2 regions of the Pseudoalteromonas sp. SG43-7 genome follow, and region 2 is predicted to be linked to the other one. Evidence: predicted binding sites of a transcription regulator. Region 2 holds the regulator's gene; the other holds the start of a gene.
The links. Region 2 encodes ArgR, which controls arginine synthesis, uptake and breakdown. Its sites were predicted from a motif close to ANTGAATANNTATTCANT; they were not measured.

Region 1 (8,225 bases), on a different contig from region 2:
GTGTTCATCAATATGAAAGTAAGCGGTGCGCACACTTAGGCTTTCTTGTGGTGCTGGTTTCAAACTAAAGCTTGATGCACTGCCACTACCGGATAGGGGAATACTGCTGCTTTGTGCTGCATTTACAACCCCAGGTAGGGCTCTTAACATCGCTACGTCTAATTCAAACTGTTGGCTGGCATCAATATCTTTACCAAAGGTCATTACATTAAATTTAAATAAGTCTTGCTCTGGATATCCGGTATCTTGGTTTAAAAAAGCGATTTTATCTTGAATGATAAACGCTGCATTGCTGACAATAGCCGTCGTAATCGCAATTTGAATTAAGAGTAATATTGCGCCTACCTTTGAGCGACACAGTGCATGAAATATAGGTTTGATTTCTAACATGAGTAGCTCCTTATTGGCTCTTTAAGTAAATGGCAGGGTTGGTTTTACACACTAACCAAGCAGGGTAAAGCCCAGCAACAATGCAAGTAGTTATTGCGATAACTGGGGCACTCAATAACATGACTAAATCCATCGAGGCTATGTTTTTGTAATATTCGTAACTTTGTCTTACCCCGAGTAGGCCAATTTGTGCAAGTACAATACCTAGCAAACCGCCGATAAAACCAAGCATGGCTACTTCTACTAAATGCTGTAGAAAGACTTGTCGCTTACTTGCCCCTAAAGCACGGCGCACGCCTACCTCCGGTGCCCGACGCAAAAACTTCGCTAGCAATAAACCAAGGATATTAGCTAAGCACACAGCTAAAAACATAAAGCTTAAGCCGACCAATATTTTGTTGTCTTCACTAACCACATTGTTGTATTGCAGCCATTGATTCACATCACGTAGCTTATACTCGGGCTTTTCTCGCGTAAAGCGGCCACGCTTTTTTTGCTCTGCAATGTAAGAATTAAGGTAATTGTTGTAGTTTGCTTTTTGCTCCGCGTTATCTAGTTGCGCCCAAAACTGGATCCACACTATTTCCGATTGCATTTTATCGGCGTAGCTGTAGATATTATCATGTTTCCAAGCGTTGCTTTTGCCCCAAGTAGTGAGCTCTTTGGTTTTGACTAAACTAAACGGTAAAAATAAATCTTCAGGTTGATTAAATGCACCATTATTTAAATCATAATACTTAAGGTTAAGTGACCAGTCAGCGATCACACCAACAACTTCGTAGCTGTAATCATCTAAGTAGATCAATTGCCCAATTGAGTTGTTTCCTGCAAACAGTTTATCGTTGAGTTCTTTTGAAATCACCACCACAGGGGCGGCAGATTGCTCTTGTTGTTCGCTCCATACACCGCCATAAATAAACGATACATCGAACATCGTAAAAAAATCAGGCGTGGTCATGCGTGCTTCACCAGTAAACGGCTTTACTTTGTCTGAGTCTAAATAAACTGAAAAACCAGTACGCATCATCGCGACCTTTTTTTCAGGAACAGGCGCATTCTGCAAATTGACTGCATCTTGATAAGTCAGTTGCATAGGAAGGTTATCCTCGGTCCACCACGTATGGCCTTCATCCATGGTTTGTAATTGCACAGTATAAAGTTGATTGCTTTTTTCGGGAATAGGATCCGCCGACATCATATGATAAACGCTTAAACTGGTCATGGTTACACCAATCCCAATAGCAATGGCTAGCACCATTAACATGCTTACCAGTGGTGTGCGCTTAAAACTACGCCAACTTAAATCGAGGTAATGTAATAGCATAAGTTACGCTCCAGCCACATTTTTTAGGTTTTGCGCGCCTTGATACAAGGTAAAGTCGGCAAGTTGACCATCAACCACTTGAATATTACGAGGTGCTCTGCGGGCAAGTTCTGGGTCATGAGTCACCATAATGATGGTCGCGCCGTCACGGTTAATTTGCTCCAGCAATTCCATCACTTGACGTGCCATTAAGCTGTCTAGGTTACCTGTTGGTTCATCGGCTAATAAAAAGCGCGGCTCACCGGCGAGGGCGCGGGCAATCGCTACCCGTTGCTGTTGACCACCTGATAACTGTTGCGGCAAATGTTTAGCGCGTGAAGCTAGACCTACTTGTTCTAAGCACTGTTCAATACGACGTTTACGCTCGCTTGCTTTAATACCTCGGTAGCGCAGTGGCACTTCAATGTTTTCATATAAATTTAAATCAGGGATCAGGTTGAAGCCTTGGAAAATAAAACCAATTTTTTGATTGCGACAATCCGCTCGTTGATTGTCGTTCAGTTTGCCAACATTAATACCATCGAGCAGATATTCACCACTGCTAAAAGGTTCTAACATGCCTGCGATATTTAAAAAGGTGGTTTTCCCGGAGCCACTAGGGCCAGTTACAGCGATAAATTCGCCTTCTTCTACTTGTAAGTTAAAGTCGCGTAATGCATGGGTTTGCACCATTTCTGTTTGATACAGTTTACTAATATTGTTCATTTTAAGCATGAGTTGATCCTTGTAATATGGTTGTTCTTATCTCAGTAATAATGTTGGCGCTTGTTTAAAGTTATCGTAACTGGAGATGATCAGCTGATCGCCTGAGCTAACACCTTGTAGCAATTCTATTGCGTTGATGCTGCTTGCCCCGGTTGTGATATTTACCAGTTGTGCGGTGTCGCCGATAACTTTGTAAACCTGCGTACCACCTTGCTGCATAAACGCACCGCGTTTGATTTGTAAAACGTCATCACGATTTTCTAATAAAATGCGCGCTGTTAATCGCTGGTTTTGGCGAATGCCTTTTAGCTCTTCGTCAAAGCGTACTCGAGTAGTTACTTCACGATTGTTAACTTCCGGCGAAATTGCCGACAACACACCAGTCACTTTTTTTGCCCCGAGTGTGAGCTCAACTTCCATTCCTAAACCGAGTTCGTTGGCGTAACTTTCAGGTACTTGCAGTTGTGCTTCAAAATTACTTAAATCAACCAGCGTCATTAACGGCTGACTTTGGGTAACGGCTTCTTTTTGTTGTACAAGCAGGTTACCAACAATACCGGTGACGCTGGCTTTAATAGTTAAGTTTCTGACTTGACGATTTAAATCATCAACGATCAGTTGTTGGCGAGCGAGATCGCGCTCTGCAGCTTTGAGTTCAAATGCTAGTGTATCTTTAGCAAGTTCAACTTCTTGTTGAGCGTGTTTGTAAGAAAGCTTGGCTCGGGCAAGATCATCAACTGCTTTTTCTAAATCAATTTGGCTGATCAAGTTTTTTTCGATAGAAAGCTTAGCACGGCGATTTTCCCTGTCTGCTGCATTGAGCTCTACTTGGGCGAGATCAAGCGTTTTGGTTAAGCTTAACTTTTGTCGGCGTGCTTCTAAGTGCTTACGTTGTAATTCACCATCAAGGCGGGCTAACACCGATTGTTGCTGTTTTAGTTCATTATTGAGTTCTGGGCTATCGACTAAAGCAATAATGTCATCTTTATTTACTTTATCACCGGCTTTAACTTGTAAATCCACATATCCACGTTCTGGGCTATAAACCTTAGGAGCATTTGCAGCAACAATTTTACCGCTGGCGGCTACATCACGTACTAAACGACTAATATTAACGGTAGCAATCTGTAAAGAAGCCCGGTCAACAGAAATACTGCCTTGATTGTTACCCATAAATGCTTGTGCACATAAAGCAAGTACGGCAAGTGATAGCGCCAGCACTATTAATGGTTTTTTGTAACTCCGTCTTTGCGTAATACTTACATCTTGTCCGCTGGTATCTTTTATCATGAGTGATCCTTAGCTATGTTTATTCTCGCAGTAAGTGATCATCAAGCTCACTACTAAGACAGTGATTGGTGAAACTAAAAATAAACTGAGAATAAACATAAGTTGTGTCCTGTAATTATCTTTTAATGTTTATTCGAATATCATGCCACTATTTAATGTCATGATTTTAATGAAATAATTATTTATTCTTAAATTATTTGGTGTCCGCGGACATAAATTGTGTCCGCTGCGGACACTTTACTATGGCGGCTAAGAAGCTGCCGCAGGCGTCAACAGGGTGAGCAAGCTAAAAACTTACTAACTAGCGTAAATTATGCAAAATGTGACTGTTGTGATGATAATTATGCATTAATTAGTGGCTTTAAATTTACCCATAAAAAGACACTGGAAAGAGTATTTACTCTAATGCGCACTGTGGTATCGACCTTGAACGACAACAAAGAGATTCAATAAAAAAGAAAGCATTTATTTTCGCTACACAACTCAGTGAATATTTATTCATTTTTACTCTGGTTTACGTTAACGTAAACTGCAGGTTTGCAGAGCGGTTATTTTACAACTTGTTAAATATGACACCAGTGTCATAAAAAAATAACGGGTAAAATATCGCTAAATGTTAAAAATAGGCATGAAATAAAAAGATTGTGTTGTGGTGAGAAATATTCAAGAATGTGAATATGTATTCAAGGCGCTATTGACTCAATGTACAATTGGCGATAGTTTTGACTGTCTGCTAGCAAACCGTCGAGAAGGTCATTCATAGCTAGCTGTTGTAGCAAGGGGAGGGGTCTATGTTATACGACTCAAAATTAGAAAAAGATAATTGTGGCTTTGGCTTAATAGCCCAAGTTAATGGTCAGGCAAGTCATCGTTTAATTCGAACAGCGATCACTGGCTTAGACCGTATGGAACACCGTGGTGGTATTTCTGCCGATGGTAAAACAGGCGATGGCTGTGGCTTATTATTACAAAAGCCAGATAGCTTTTTTCGTGCTATTGCTGCTGAAAAAAATTGGCACTTGGGTAAAAATTATGCCGTTGGCATGATTTTCCTAAACTCAGATCCAGTACTTGCGCAAGCTGCAAAAGATATATTGAGTGAAGAACTCGAAAAAGAAACCCTCAATATTCAAGGTTGGCGAATTGTGCCAACAGATGAATCATGTTTAGGGCCAATTGCAATCAAGCAGTTACCTAAATTTGAACAGATTTTTGTTAATGCACCAGAAGGCTGGCGCCCAAAAGATTTAGAGCGTCGTTTATACGTTGCGCGCCGTCGTGCTGAAAAGCGTTTAAGCGAAGATGAAGGCTTTTACATTGCCAGCTTGTCAGGGTTAGTAACTATCTACAAAGGCTTAATGATGCCGGTGGATTTGCCTAACTTCTATTTAGATTTAGCTGATATCCGCATGACCAGCGCAATTTGTGTATTTCACCAACGTTTTTCAACTAATACACAACCGCGTTGGCCTTTGGCTCAGCCGTTCCGCTATTTAGCGCACAATGGTGAAATCAACACCATACAAGGTAACCGCCAGTGGGCTCGTGCTCGTTCATATAAGTTTGCATCGCCGCTTATTCCAGATTTGCAATCAGCAGCACCCTTTGTCAATGAAACCGGCTCAGATTCATCAAGCCTAGATAATATGCTTGAGTTGTTTTTAGCTGGTGGCATGGATTTATTCCGTGCTATGCGAATGCTAGTACCACCTGCATGGCAGAAAAACCGTGCGATGGATGATGACTTACGTGCATTTTACGACTTTAACTCTATGCACATGGAACCATGGGATGGCCCTGCTGGTATTGTGATGTCTGATGGGCGCTTTGCCGCGTGTAACTTGGACCGTAATGGTCTGCGTCCTGCACGTTATGTGATCACTCAAGATGGCTTTATTACCCTCGCTTCTGAAGTGGGGATTTGGGATTACACTGCGGATGAAGTGGTTGAGAAAGGCCGCGTTGGCCCTGGTGAGCTATTAGTTATTGATACTCAGTTAGGTAAAATTTGGCACTCAGACGAAATTGATCGCGATCTTAAATCTCGCCATCCATACAAAGCATGGCTTGAGGCCAATGTTAAGCGCTTAACGCCGTTTGAGCAGCTATCAGAGCAAGATGCGGGCAACCGTTCATTTGATGATGAAACATTACTGAAATATCAAAAAATGTTTGGTTACACCAATGAAGAACTTGATAGCGTTATTCGCGTAATGGGTGAAATTGGTCAAGAAGCAACCGGTTCTATGGGGGATGACACGCCATTTGCAGTGCTTTCTGAAGGTAACCGTTCATTGTTTGATTACTTCCGTCAAAAGTTTGCGCAAGTAACTAACCCGCCAATCGATCCACTGCGTGAAAACCATGTAATGTCGCTGGCGACCTGTATCGGTAGTGAGCAAAACGTGTTTAACGAGACCACCGGCCACGCTAAGCGTCTACAGTTTGATACTCCAATTCTAATGTATGCAGACATGCAACAATTATTGAGCGCTGATCAGGCTCATTACAGCTATTGCAAAATCGATATCACCTACAGCAAAGAAGAAGGCCTTGGTGATGCAGTAATCCGTATTTGTGACGAAGCGCAAGAAAAAGCAGCTGGTGGCTGTGTCATGTTGTTTTTGAGTGACCGTAATTTTGATGAGAATAAATTACCAATTCCTGCCGCTATGGCTGTTGGAGCGGTACAAAAGCGTTTAGTTGATAACAATTTACGTTGTGAATCAAATATCATCATTGAAACAGGTAGTGTCCGTGACGCGCATCAATTTGCGGTATTAATTGGTTTTGGTGCAACGGCAATTTACCCGTACTTAGCATATGAATCACTGGTTGCGATGAGCGACTCTAAAGTGATCAACAAGAGCTATTGCCAAGTTACGCTTGCTTATCGTAATGCAATCAACAAAGGCTTGTACAAGATCATGTCAAAAATGGGCATTAGTACCGTGGCATCGTATCGTTGTTCAATGTTGTTTGAAGCAGTTGGTTTGTCGGATGCAATTGTTGATACCTGTTTTAATGGTGTGGCAAGTCGCATTAAAGGCGCGTGTTTTACTGATTTTGATGATGACCAACGCAAGTTACATACTTTGGCATTAAGTAAACGTAAATTACTCAGCCATGGCGGCTTATTAAAGTATGTGCATGACGGCGAGTATCACGCGTACAACCCAGATGTTATTCAAACGCTACAAAAAGCGGTGCGCTCAGGCGAATATTCTGATTACAGCGTATACGCAGATCTTGTTAATAAGCGCCCAATTGCCACATTACGTGACATGCTTGCACTGAAACTGCCAGCAGAGGGGATCAGTATTGATGATGTTGAGCCTGCAACTGAGCTATATAAGCGTTTTGACTCGGCGGCAATGAGTATCGGTGCATTATCGCCAGAGGCGCATGAAGCGCTTGCAATTGCGATGAACCGCTTAGGTGGCTGTTCAAATTCAGGTGAAGGCGGCGAAGACAAACTACGCTATGGTACCGAGAAAAACTCTCGTATCAAGCAAGTCGCGTCAGGTCGTTTTGGGGTAACACCACATTACTTACGCAGTGCTGACGTTATTCAAATTAAAGTAGCGCAAGGTGCAAAACCAGGTGAAGGCGGGCAATTGCCGGGCGAAAAAGTAACCCCGTATATTGCTAAGCTTCGTTACTCGGTACCGGGTGTGACCTTAATTTCGCCACCACCGCATCACGATATTTATTCGATTGAAGATTTAGCTCAGCTTATTTTCGATTTAAAACAAGTAAACCCTAAAGCGTTGATCTCAGTAAAACTAGTATCAGAGCCAGGTGTGGGCACAATCGCCACTGGTGTTGCTAAAGCATATGCTGATTTAATTACTATTTCAGGCTATGACGGCGGTACTGGCGCAAGCCCGCTAACGTCGGTTAAATATGCGGGTAGCCCGTGGGAGCTTGGTCTTGCTGAAACACAACAAGCGCTGGTTGAAAACGGTTTACGTCATCGTATTCGTTTGCAAACTGATGGTGGTTTAAAAACCGGCCTTGATATCATCAAAGCAGCTATTTTAGGTGCAGAGAGCTTTGGTTTTGGTACGGGTCCTATGGTTGCGCTTGGTTGTAAGTACCTGCGTATTTGCCACCTAAATAACTGTGCAACCGGTGTAGCAACGCAAGACGAAACATTGCGTCAAAAACATTTCCATGGCCTACCAGAAATGGCGATGAACTACTTTAAGTTTATTGCTCAAGAAGCCCGTGAAATTATGGCAAGCCTTGGGGTTGCCAAACTAACAGACTTAATCGGTCGTCTTGATTTACTCGAAGCGATTGAAGGTAAAACGGCAAAGCAGCAAAAAATTGACTTATCGTCAGTGATTGCACAGCCGAATAACCCAACTGGTGAAACCTTATACTGCAGCGCACCTAATACGTCACATTATTTAGGTAAGTTGAATGAAACCTTACTTGCTAAAGCTCAACAAGCAATTGATGAGAGCAGCGGTATTTCACTGGTCAGCCGTATTTGTAACACTGACCGTTC
Region 2 (8,225 bases):
AACAAATGATTTATTTGCTTCTGGACGTACCACACCTAAATTTGGAATCAGCGTAGTAAATGGGTAATCAGCTACTTTTGGTTTCGCTGCCGATACACTACGAATAAAAGTAGACTTACCTGCATTTGGCAAACCTAATAAACCAACATCAGCTAATAATAATAGCTCTAGTTTAAGGTTACGTACTTCACCCGGTGTGCCTAATGTTTTTTGACGAGGCGCTCGGTTAGTACTTGATTTAAAACGCGCATTCCCCAAGCCGTGGAAACCGCCTTTTGCAACCAAAATTCTTTGACCATGTTGAGTTAAATCACCAAGACCTTCTTGGGTATCAACATCCATGATCCGAGTACCTACAGGCACCATCACATATAAGTCATCAGCCTTTTTACCGGTACAGTTACGACTGCGGCCATTAGTACCACGTTCAGCTCTATGAAAACGCTCAAACTGATAATCGATTAGGGTATTTAAGTTTTCATCAGCTTGTAGATAAACACTACCACCATCTCCACCGTCACCGCCGTCTGGTCCACCATCTGGGACATATTTTTCACGACGGAAAGATACGATGCCGCTGCCACCGCCTCCAGCTTCTGCGCGAATTTCTACTTCATCTACAAACTTCATGATTACTCACTTTAGGGATTGGCTTGTTAATTTCACTATTATATACCTAAGCCAAGCTGATTGCAGGCTTGGCTTAGGTATATATTTATTTTCAAAACAAAAAACCCCGCAAAGGCGGGGTTTTTTAAGAACCGATTCTGATTACTCAGATACGATGCTTACGTATTTACGGTTTAAAGGACCTTTTTGTTCAAACTGAACTTTACCATCTGCTTTTGCGAAGATAGTGTGGTCTTTACCGATACCTACGTTTGTGCCAGCATGGAATTTAGTTCCACGTTGACGAACAATGATGCTACCCGCTAGAACTGATTCGCCACCAAAACGCTTAACACCAAGGCGTTTGCTTTCTGAATCGCGACCGTTACGAGTACTACCAGCTGCTTTTTTATGTGCCATTTCTAAGTACCTCTAATTAAGCGCTAATGCCAGTGATTTTAACTTCTGTGAACCATTGACGATGGCCCATTTGCTTACGAGAATGCTTACGGCGTCTAAATTTAACAACCTTAATCTTCTCACCGCGACCATGTGAAACAACCTCAGCTGTTATTTTACCACCGTTTACGAACGGTACACCGATCTCGATTTTCTCACCATCAGCAACTAAAAGTACTGAATCAAATTCAACTGCTGCACCAGTCTCAACGTCTAATTTCTCAAGACGAATTGTTTGACCTTCAGTCACACGGTGCTGTTTACCACCACTTTGGAAAACCGCGTACATAATTAACTCCGTCTGTGCGCCCTCAAATCGACGCAACTAAAATATTATTCAATAGGGCGCGAAGTTTACGCTAATGTGCAAAAACTAGCAAGCCTGTTTTATTAATTAAATGAATAAAAAATAGCTGCATTGAAGGCGATTCAATATTTTCACCTATTTTATATTAAATTGGCATTATGCCAAGCCTTTTTAGCGTTTCATGACAAATAAATTACACCACGAACAAACACGCGCTAAGAATAAAAAACAACCATGTTGAATTAACGTAAATTTTCTCAAATAAAAAAGTTATCTTTCCAAATTAAGGCTAAATTAAGCTGCTTAACCGTGTTTTTTCAGCGAATCGTCACAAACTGTCGAGCAAAGCTGTTTTTTGTTGTACAATCAGCCCCGTATACCCATTAAAATTGGCTCGGAGATCAATGGATATAAAAGCTATCCAGGCGTTAATCGAAAACGATATGAATGACGTCAATCAACTAATTTACGCGCAAATGCGCTCTGATGTAGCATTAGTCAATCAACTAGGCTTATATATAGTAAACAGCGGCGGCAAGCGTGTTCGCCCTATGTTGGCTATTTTAGCGGCTAAAGCACTTGGCTATGAAGGCAAAGATCATGTTACTTTAGCAACTATTGTTGAATTTATTCACACAGCTACATTACTGCATGATGATGTCGTTGATGAATCAAATTTACGCAGAGGAACACCGACAGCAAATGCTGAGTTTGGTAATGCAGCCAGCGTACTTGTTGGTGACTTTATCTACACCCGCTCATTTCAGCTGATGGTTGGTATTGGTAAAATGCAAGTTATGCAAATACTCGCTGATGCAACCAACGTGATTGCCGAAGGTGAAGTGCTGCAATTAATGAACTGTAACGACCCTGATACCACCGAAGATAGCTACATGCAGGTAATTTATTCTAAAACAGCTAAATTATTTGAAGCTGCAACAGGCCTTGCTGCGATTATTACCGAAAAAGACGACTCGACACTGCAAGCGCTTAATCTTTACGGTATGCATTTAGGAACCGCTTTTCAATTAGTGGATGACGTGCTTGATTACAATGCTGATGCTGAGCAGTTAGGTAAAAACATCGGTGATGATCTGGCCGAAGGCAAACCTACCCTGCCACTACTTTATGCTATGCGCCACGGTAATGCTGAGCAAGTACAGTTGATCCGTGATGCCATTGAGCACAGTAATGGTATGGACCACTTAGAAGCGATTCTAAGTGCCCTCAATGAAACCAAAGCACTTGAGTTTACGATGAATAAAGCCAATGAAGAAGCTGATAAAGCGATTGCGTGTTTATCTGTATTAGATGAATCACCGTATAAAGAAGCACTCGTTAGCTTGGCTCGTATTGCCGTTGATCGTAATCACTAATAAACACCTAATGTATAAAAATCCTTCGAGCATAAAAAAGCCTGCAAATGCAGGCTTTTTTTATCAATCGACTTAGCAATTAAGCGTTGATGAAATCAACACCTTCTTGGATGTCTTTTTTCAGCGTATCAAGCATGTCGTTTTTAGCTTGCTCTTCAAATGCGCTTAGTTCACCGTAAGAAAGAATTTCTTCTACGCCGTTTTTACCTAAACGTACTGGGTGTGCAAAGTATGCAGCATCGCCATTTTCAACAGCAACGTAAGCGTAATCTACAACGTCTTCACCTTGTAAGCCTTTAACTAAAGACATACAAAAACGTGCAGCAGCAGCACCCATTGATAATGTTGCAGAACCACCGCCCGCTTTTGCATTTACTACTTCAGTACCTGCATTTTGGATACGTGGAGTAAGCGCAGCAACTTCTTCATCAGTGAAAGTAACGCCTTCAACTTGAGATAGTAACGGAAGGATTGTTGTGCCTGAGTGACCACCAATTACTGGTACTTTCACAGTTGCAACGTCAACACCTTTAAGCTCAGCTACAAATGCTTCTGAACGGATCACATCAAGAGTGGTAATACCGAAAACACGTTTCGCGTCGTAAGTACCTGCTTTTTTGAATACTTCCGCAACAATTGGCACTGTGCCATTTACTGGGTTAGTGATAATACCCACTAATGCTTTTGGACAGTTAGCAACAATACCTTCTGCTAATGTTTTAATAATACCAGCATTAACATTAAATAAATCAGCGCGGTCCATACCAGGCTTACGTGGCATACCAGCAGGGATAAGAACGATATCACAACCAGTTAACGCTTGATCTAGTGCATCAACACCAAAGCCTGCAACTTTAACGTCTGTTGGGATATGAGAAAGATCAACAGCAACACCAGGAACAACTGGAGCAACATCATAAAGTGATAATTCAGAACCAGCTGGTAAGCCTGTTTTTAATAATAAAGACAACGCTTGGCCGATACCGCCAGCAGCACCTAATACAGCAACTTTCATTGGAATTCTCCGTAATTTGAGGTAGGAAATATTTGTGGCTCTAAAGATAATGAAATTAACGACTAAAGACAAATTTATCCTGCTTATTTCACATATAATTTAGACCATAGTTGTAAACTTGCTGGTTTACAGCACTAAAATCCATCGCAAAAGCAAACAACTACTGCATAAGTATGCAATATTGTGTACAATTAGCGCATCACTTATGAATAAGAACCTATAATATGCAACCACAAGATAAACAAGAAGCATTAGTAAAGGCCTTTAAGGCACTTTTAAAAGAAGAAAACTTTGGTTCACAAGGTGAGATTGTTGACGCCCTAAAAGAGCAAGGCTTTGATAATATTAGTCAAAGTAAGGTGTCGCGGATGTTAAGCAAGTTTGGCGCGGTACGCACTCGTAATGCCAAACAAGAAATGGTCTATTGTTTGCCTGCTGAAATGGGCGTACCTACAGCGAAAAGCCCATTACGTCAGTTAGTGATTGATATAATGCATAACGAAATGATGATCATTATTCGAACCAGCCCAGGAGCTGCACAATTAATTGCTCGGCTATTAGATTCATTAGGTAAAGCAGATGGCGTACTAGGCACCATTGCTGGTGACGATACTATTTTTATCGCTCCAGCTAAAGTATCTGAAATTGATGTAACTCTTGAACGCGTGCGTATTTTATTTGATACGGTATAAATCTACCGGTTCAAACTTTTTATAGCTGCTTTAAAAAGTTAATTGATGGGGCAAAAAACGCAGAACCCATATCGGCTTGAGTAAAATCAAGCCAATGATCGTAGCAATCGCCATCACCTAATCGACTTCGTAATACTTGCTCAAATGCATTTCCCTGTGCCGCATAACTAATCGCTAATATACCCTGTTCGTAAACGTCACCATAAGGCATGTTTTGATTTAATTGCAGTGGTTGCCCTTGCTCATCTTTTAACTCAGTGCGTACAGCATGACTATTTTCAGTCGCTGGCATAATCAAGGTATTATCTAAGCGAGTGCGTCCCATTATTTGCTCTTGCTCACTCAGAGGTAAGTTTTGCCACACACTTAAATCATGCTTATAGCGCTGTATATGTACGTAACTGCCTTGATCTTCAAAATGGTTGGGTTTATTGATTAACGCTGTGATGCGCTTTTGGCGACCATGAGGAGTGTCACCACCGAGTATAAAACCATTAAAATCGCGACCATCTAAAAATCGAAAGTTTCTCACTTGCTCAACCAATTCAACATCGGGGGCAAATAACTTGAGAATTTGCAAAGCAAATAAATGGTTTACATCTTCCCTATCGGAACGAATTTGGACAAATAAATCAAAAGGCTGAGCCCCCATAATATGATCATTATGAGTAATATTAGGAAAGCTCTGTAATTCACTAGGCAGAAATTCAGGCAGAATATGCGGCCAGTACTGCGCCCCTACTGCAACTAGGCTGGAGAGCATCGATTCAGAAAACTGATCTGAAAACTCATCTTGGATAGCGCTAACGTATTTTAATTTTTTGCGTAATGACTCATCGTGGCCATCAAATACATTAAAAAACAAATGTAAACCGTGCAAGTTTGCTTCAGCACAAATTCCAGATTGCGCTTGCGCCATGATATTTCCTTAACTCAAAATCTCATACACGGCGTTTTTAATGAAATTAAAAATACTAAAACACTTAATCTGCGAAAAAGTTAACCGTGTGTGGTGTTATTTTTATTGTCACCTACTCATTTGCTAAAATGATTGGCCCAACTAAACAGCAACTTCAATTTATTGTCCATCGATCATAACTTTATACACAAAATGCAGAGCAACAAAACGACGGTTTAAAATAGTCACCGTATTTGCACTACAGCCTTGTGATTGAAAAGGTATTAACTCAAGATGGTATGGGCGAACACAAAGTTACCCAACTTGCTTTACTCGACGATAAGTAACTAATGACTCAGCCCCCGTAAGCAGTACGATATTCAGTTGCTGTTAATACATCTGCACCCAAGTATATGCCCTGACCAAGAAATTCTGCAACTACCTTTGAGCTTGAAGCGCTAAATAGCGGCTCAAACGTGTCTTGTTGAGCAATTTCCCCACAATTCATAGCCGCTAATTTATCGGCAAGTCGCATTTATTTTAAAGAATTACAAAGCGCCTTAATAGATATTGGTTTTTAATCATTTAAGGGATATATGCAATAAACTTAAACCATATACGATTAGAAATCGTCTAAGCAACACTACAATTACATCCACTATTAAAGGCAACCACGCCCATAATGGAAATCACTTGTGCGATATATCTCACGGTTATGACAGCTATTGAGTATAAAGCATCATAAAAAAAGTCTAAAAACAAACTAACCACATGAAATATAATAACTATTATTAAATTTCAAAATAATGACTGTATTTTCATTACTATTTTTAGCCTATTTTGTTTGCCGATACTCTCTATACTTACTTCATCGGTTAAGCAGTGACGCTTAAATGAGTAAACGGACAAGGAATGATTACTCATAAACCTCGAATTAAAGGTTACGTTAGGAAAAAATGGATTCACGGACAGGCTCAGGATGAGTAGCACTAAGGATAGTAAATATACGGACAGCGTCAAGATGATGCGAAAAGGAATAACAACAGGGCTCGCAAGAGAGTTGTTAGACAGGATGTTATAAAAGCGGACAGATGGACAGGCCCTAAAGGGTATCGCAATGGAACTGTTAACTAAGGGATAGCATCAGGACGATGCGTAAAGGACCGGTAATAGAGATTACCAAAAAGGATAAAAAGGAAGCACATAGGACAGAGGCACGGATAGCCTATATCACGCAGAACGAACAAGTAACAGTGTGATCACATGGATTAGTAAAGTTTAGGAGTTGATTAAGTTCAATTGCAGGATGCAAAAAATTAGAAGATTCCGCAAGCGCGACTAGCGATAGTTCGCGCTTTTCTTTTGCCCAAAAATACCCTCAGCTTAACGACTACTTGCCAATTAACTCGCTCATTAATACTCTCGCGTCTAATCTAATACGTTATTGATTGTGTATAAGCGATGACTTCTCTAAAATAGCGCGCTCATAAATCATTGAGGTCGGCCGTGTTAATTAACTACAATCCTCCATTAGATCCGTATTTAACCATTTTATTTCAAGATGATGATTTACTGATCGTCAACAAGCCCAGTGAACTTTTGACTGTGCCGGGAAAAGATCCTAAACACGCCGATTGTTTGATAGCTCGCGTTAACCGTGTTTTTCCTACGGCAAAAATAGTTCACCGCTTAGATATGGCAACCTCTGGAATTATTTGTTTAGCAATGCATAAAGCGGCTCATCGTCATTTAAGTATGCAGTTTCAAGAACGCCAAACTGCAAAGCGCTATATTGCAAGAGTGTACGGTAAACTAGAGCCATTAACGGGATCAGTCAATTTGCCACTGATCTGTGATTGGCCAAACCGCCCTAAGCAAATGGTTGATCATGACAAGGGGAAGCCCTCTTTAACTCATTACACTGTACTGGAGCATGAGTTGCACGCCACTCGTGTGGAACTTACCCCTATTACCGGACGCTCACATCAATTACGTGTGCATATGTTGTCATTGGGGCACCCTATTTTAGGCGATAGGCTCTATGCTCACCCTGATGCCCTGGCTGCTGCCCCGCGCTTGCAATTGCACGCACAAATGCTACAGCTCACTCACCCGGGAACAGCACAAATTATGACTTTTGAAGCTGAGCCAGAGTTTTAATTACGAGCTTAAAATCACACTAAACTTTTTGCTGTACACGCCGATAACAACTTATTGATTCATCGTGGTGGTTTATATGGCTATCGGCAAACAGTTTAAAGTATGGCAATTAATTAGTTTGGTTTATGGGACTTTCTTGGCCATGCCAGCCCAAGCAGCCGACTTTATTGCACCCACACCATGGTCAACAATCAGCAGTAATGATTTATCACGCCTAATGCCGCAAGATGAACTAAAACCGCTACTCGCTGGTGATACTGAGTTTTTAAGTTTATATCGCCAACACATGAGTGCCCAGCAGCGCGGTGTGGTATTGATTATCCCTGATTGGCAACACTTACCTACCAATAACAACGGGCTCAACTTTTTACGCACGCAACTTAACGATTTAGGCTATGCCACAATTGCTATGACGGTACCCGATATTGATTGGCAAGCAGCGCCACCTGCGGATGCAAGTGAAACAACTGAACCTGCAGCGGCTAAGCAAACTACAAGTTCAGACAATGGCGAACCATCAGCTGACACAGCCACTCCTGTTGTACATGTTGATGCTATCGCTCATATAAGCAATGCGATAATAGATAATTATAAACTCAACTTAATTGCACGCTTTAATGCGTTGTATCAAAGTGCATTGGATGAAGATGGGAAAATTGTTGTTATTGCACAAGGTGCCTCTGCGGGAGTATTGCTCGAACACTATGGC

Region 1: gltB (glutamate synthase large subunit) is a predicted target of ArgR. The motif match lies at 4,380-4,397, and genes of this name have one in related genera.

Annotation. Positions count from the first base shown of each region.
Region 1 covers NZ_JACJEY010000023.1:6,304-14,528, reverse strand. The annotation lists gene H5200_RS11930 (ABC transporter permease) at 1-390, opposite strand, end outside; gene H5200_RS11925 (ABC transporter permease) at 401-1,714, opposite strand; gene H5200_RS11920 (ABC transporter ATP-binding protein) at 1,718-2,428, opposite strand; gene H5200_RS11915 (efflux RND transporter periplasmic adaptor subunit) at 2,456-3,709, opposite strand; gene gltB (glutamate synthase large subunit) at 4,501-8,225, shown strand, end outside.
Region 2 covers NZ_JACJEY010000048.1:23,689-31,913, reverse strand. The annotation lists gene cgtA (Obg family GTPase CgtA) at 1-630, opposite strand, end outside; gene rpmA (50S ribosomal protein L27) at 772-1,029, opposite strand; gene rplU (50S ribosomal protein L21) at 1,046-1,357, opposite strand; gene ispB (octaprenyl diphosphate synthase) at 1,780-2,751, shown strand; gene mdh (malate dehydrogenase) at 2,831-3,766, opposite strand; gene argR (transcriptional regulator ArgR) at 3,991-4,458, shown strand; gene H5200_RS18000 (Dyp-type peroxidase) at 4,478-5,377, opposite strand; gene rluA (bifunctional tRNA pseudouridine(32) synthase/23S rRNA pseudouridine(746) synthase RluA) at 6,863-7,516, shown strand; gene H5200_RS17990 (DUF3530 family protein) at 7,593-8,225, shown strand, end outside.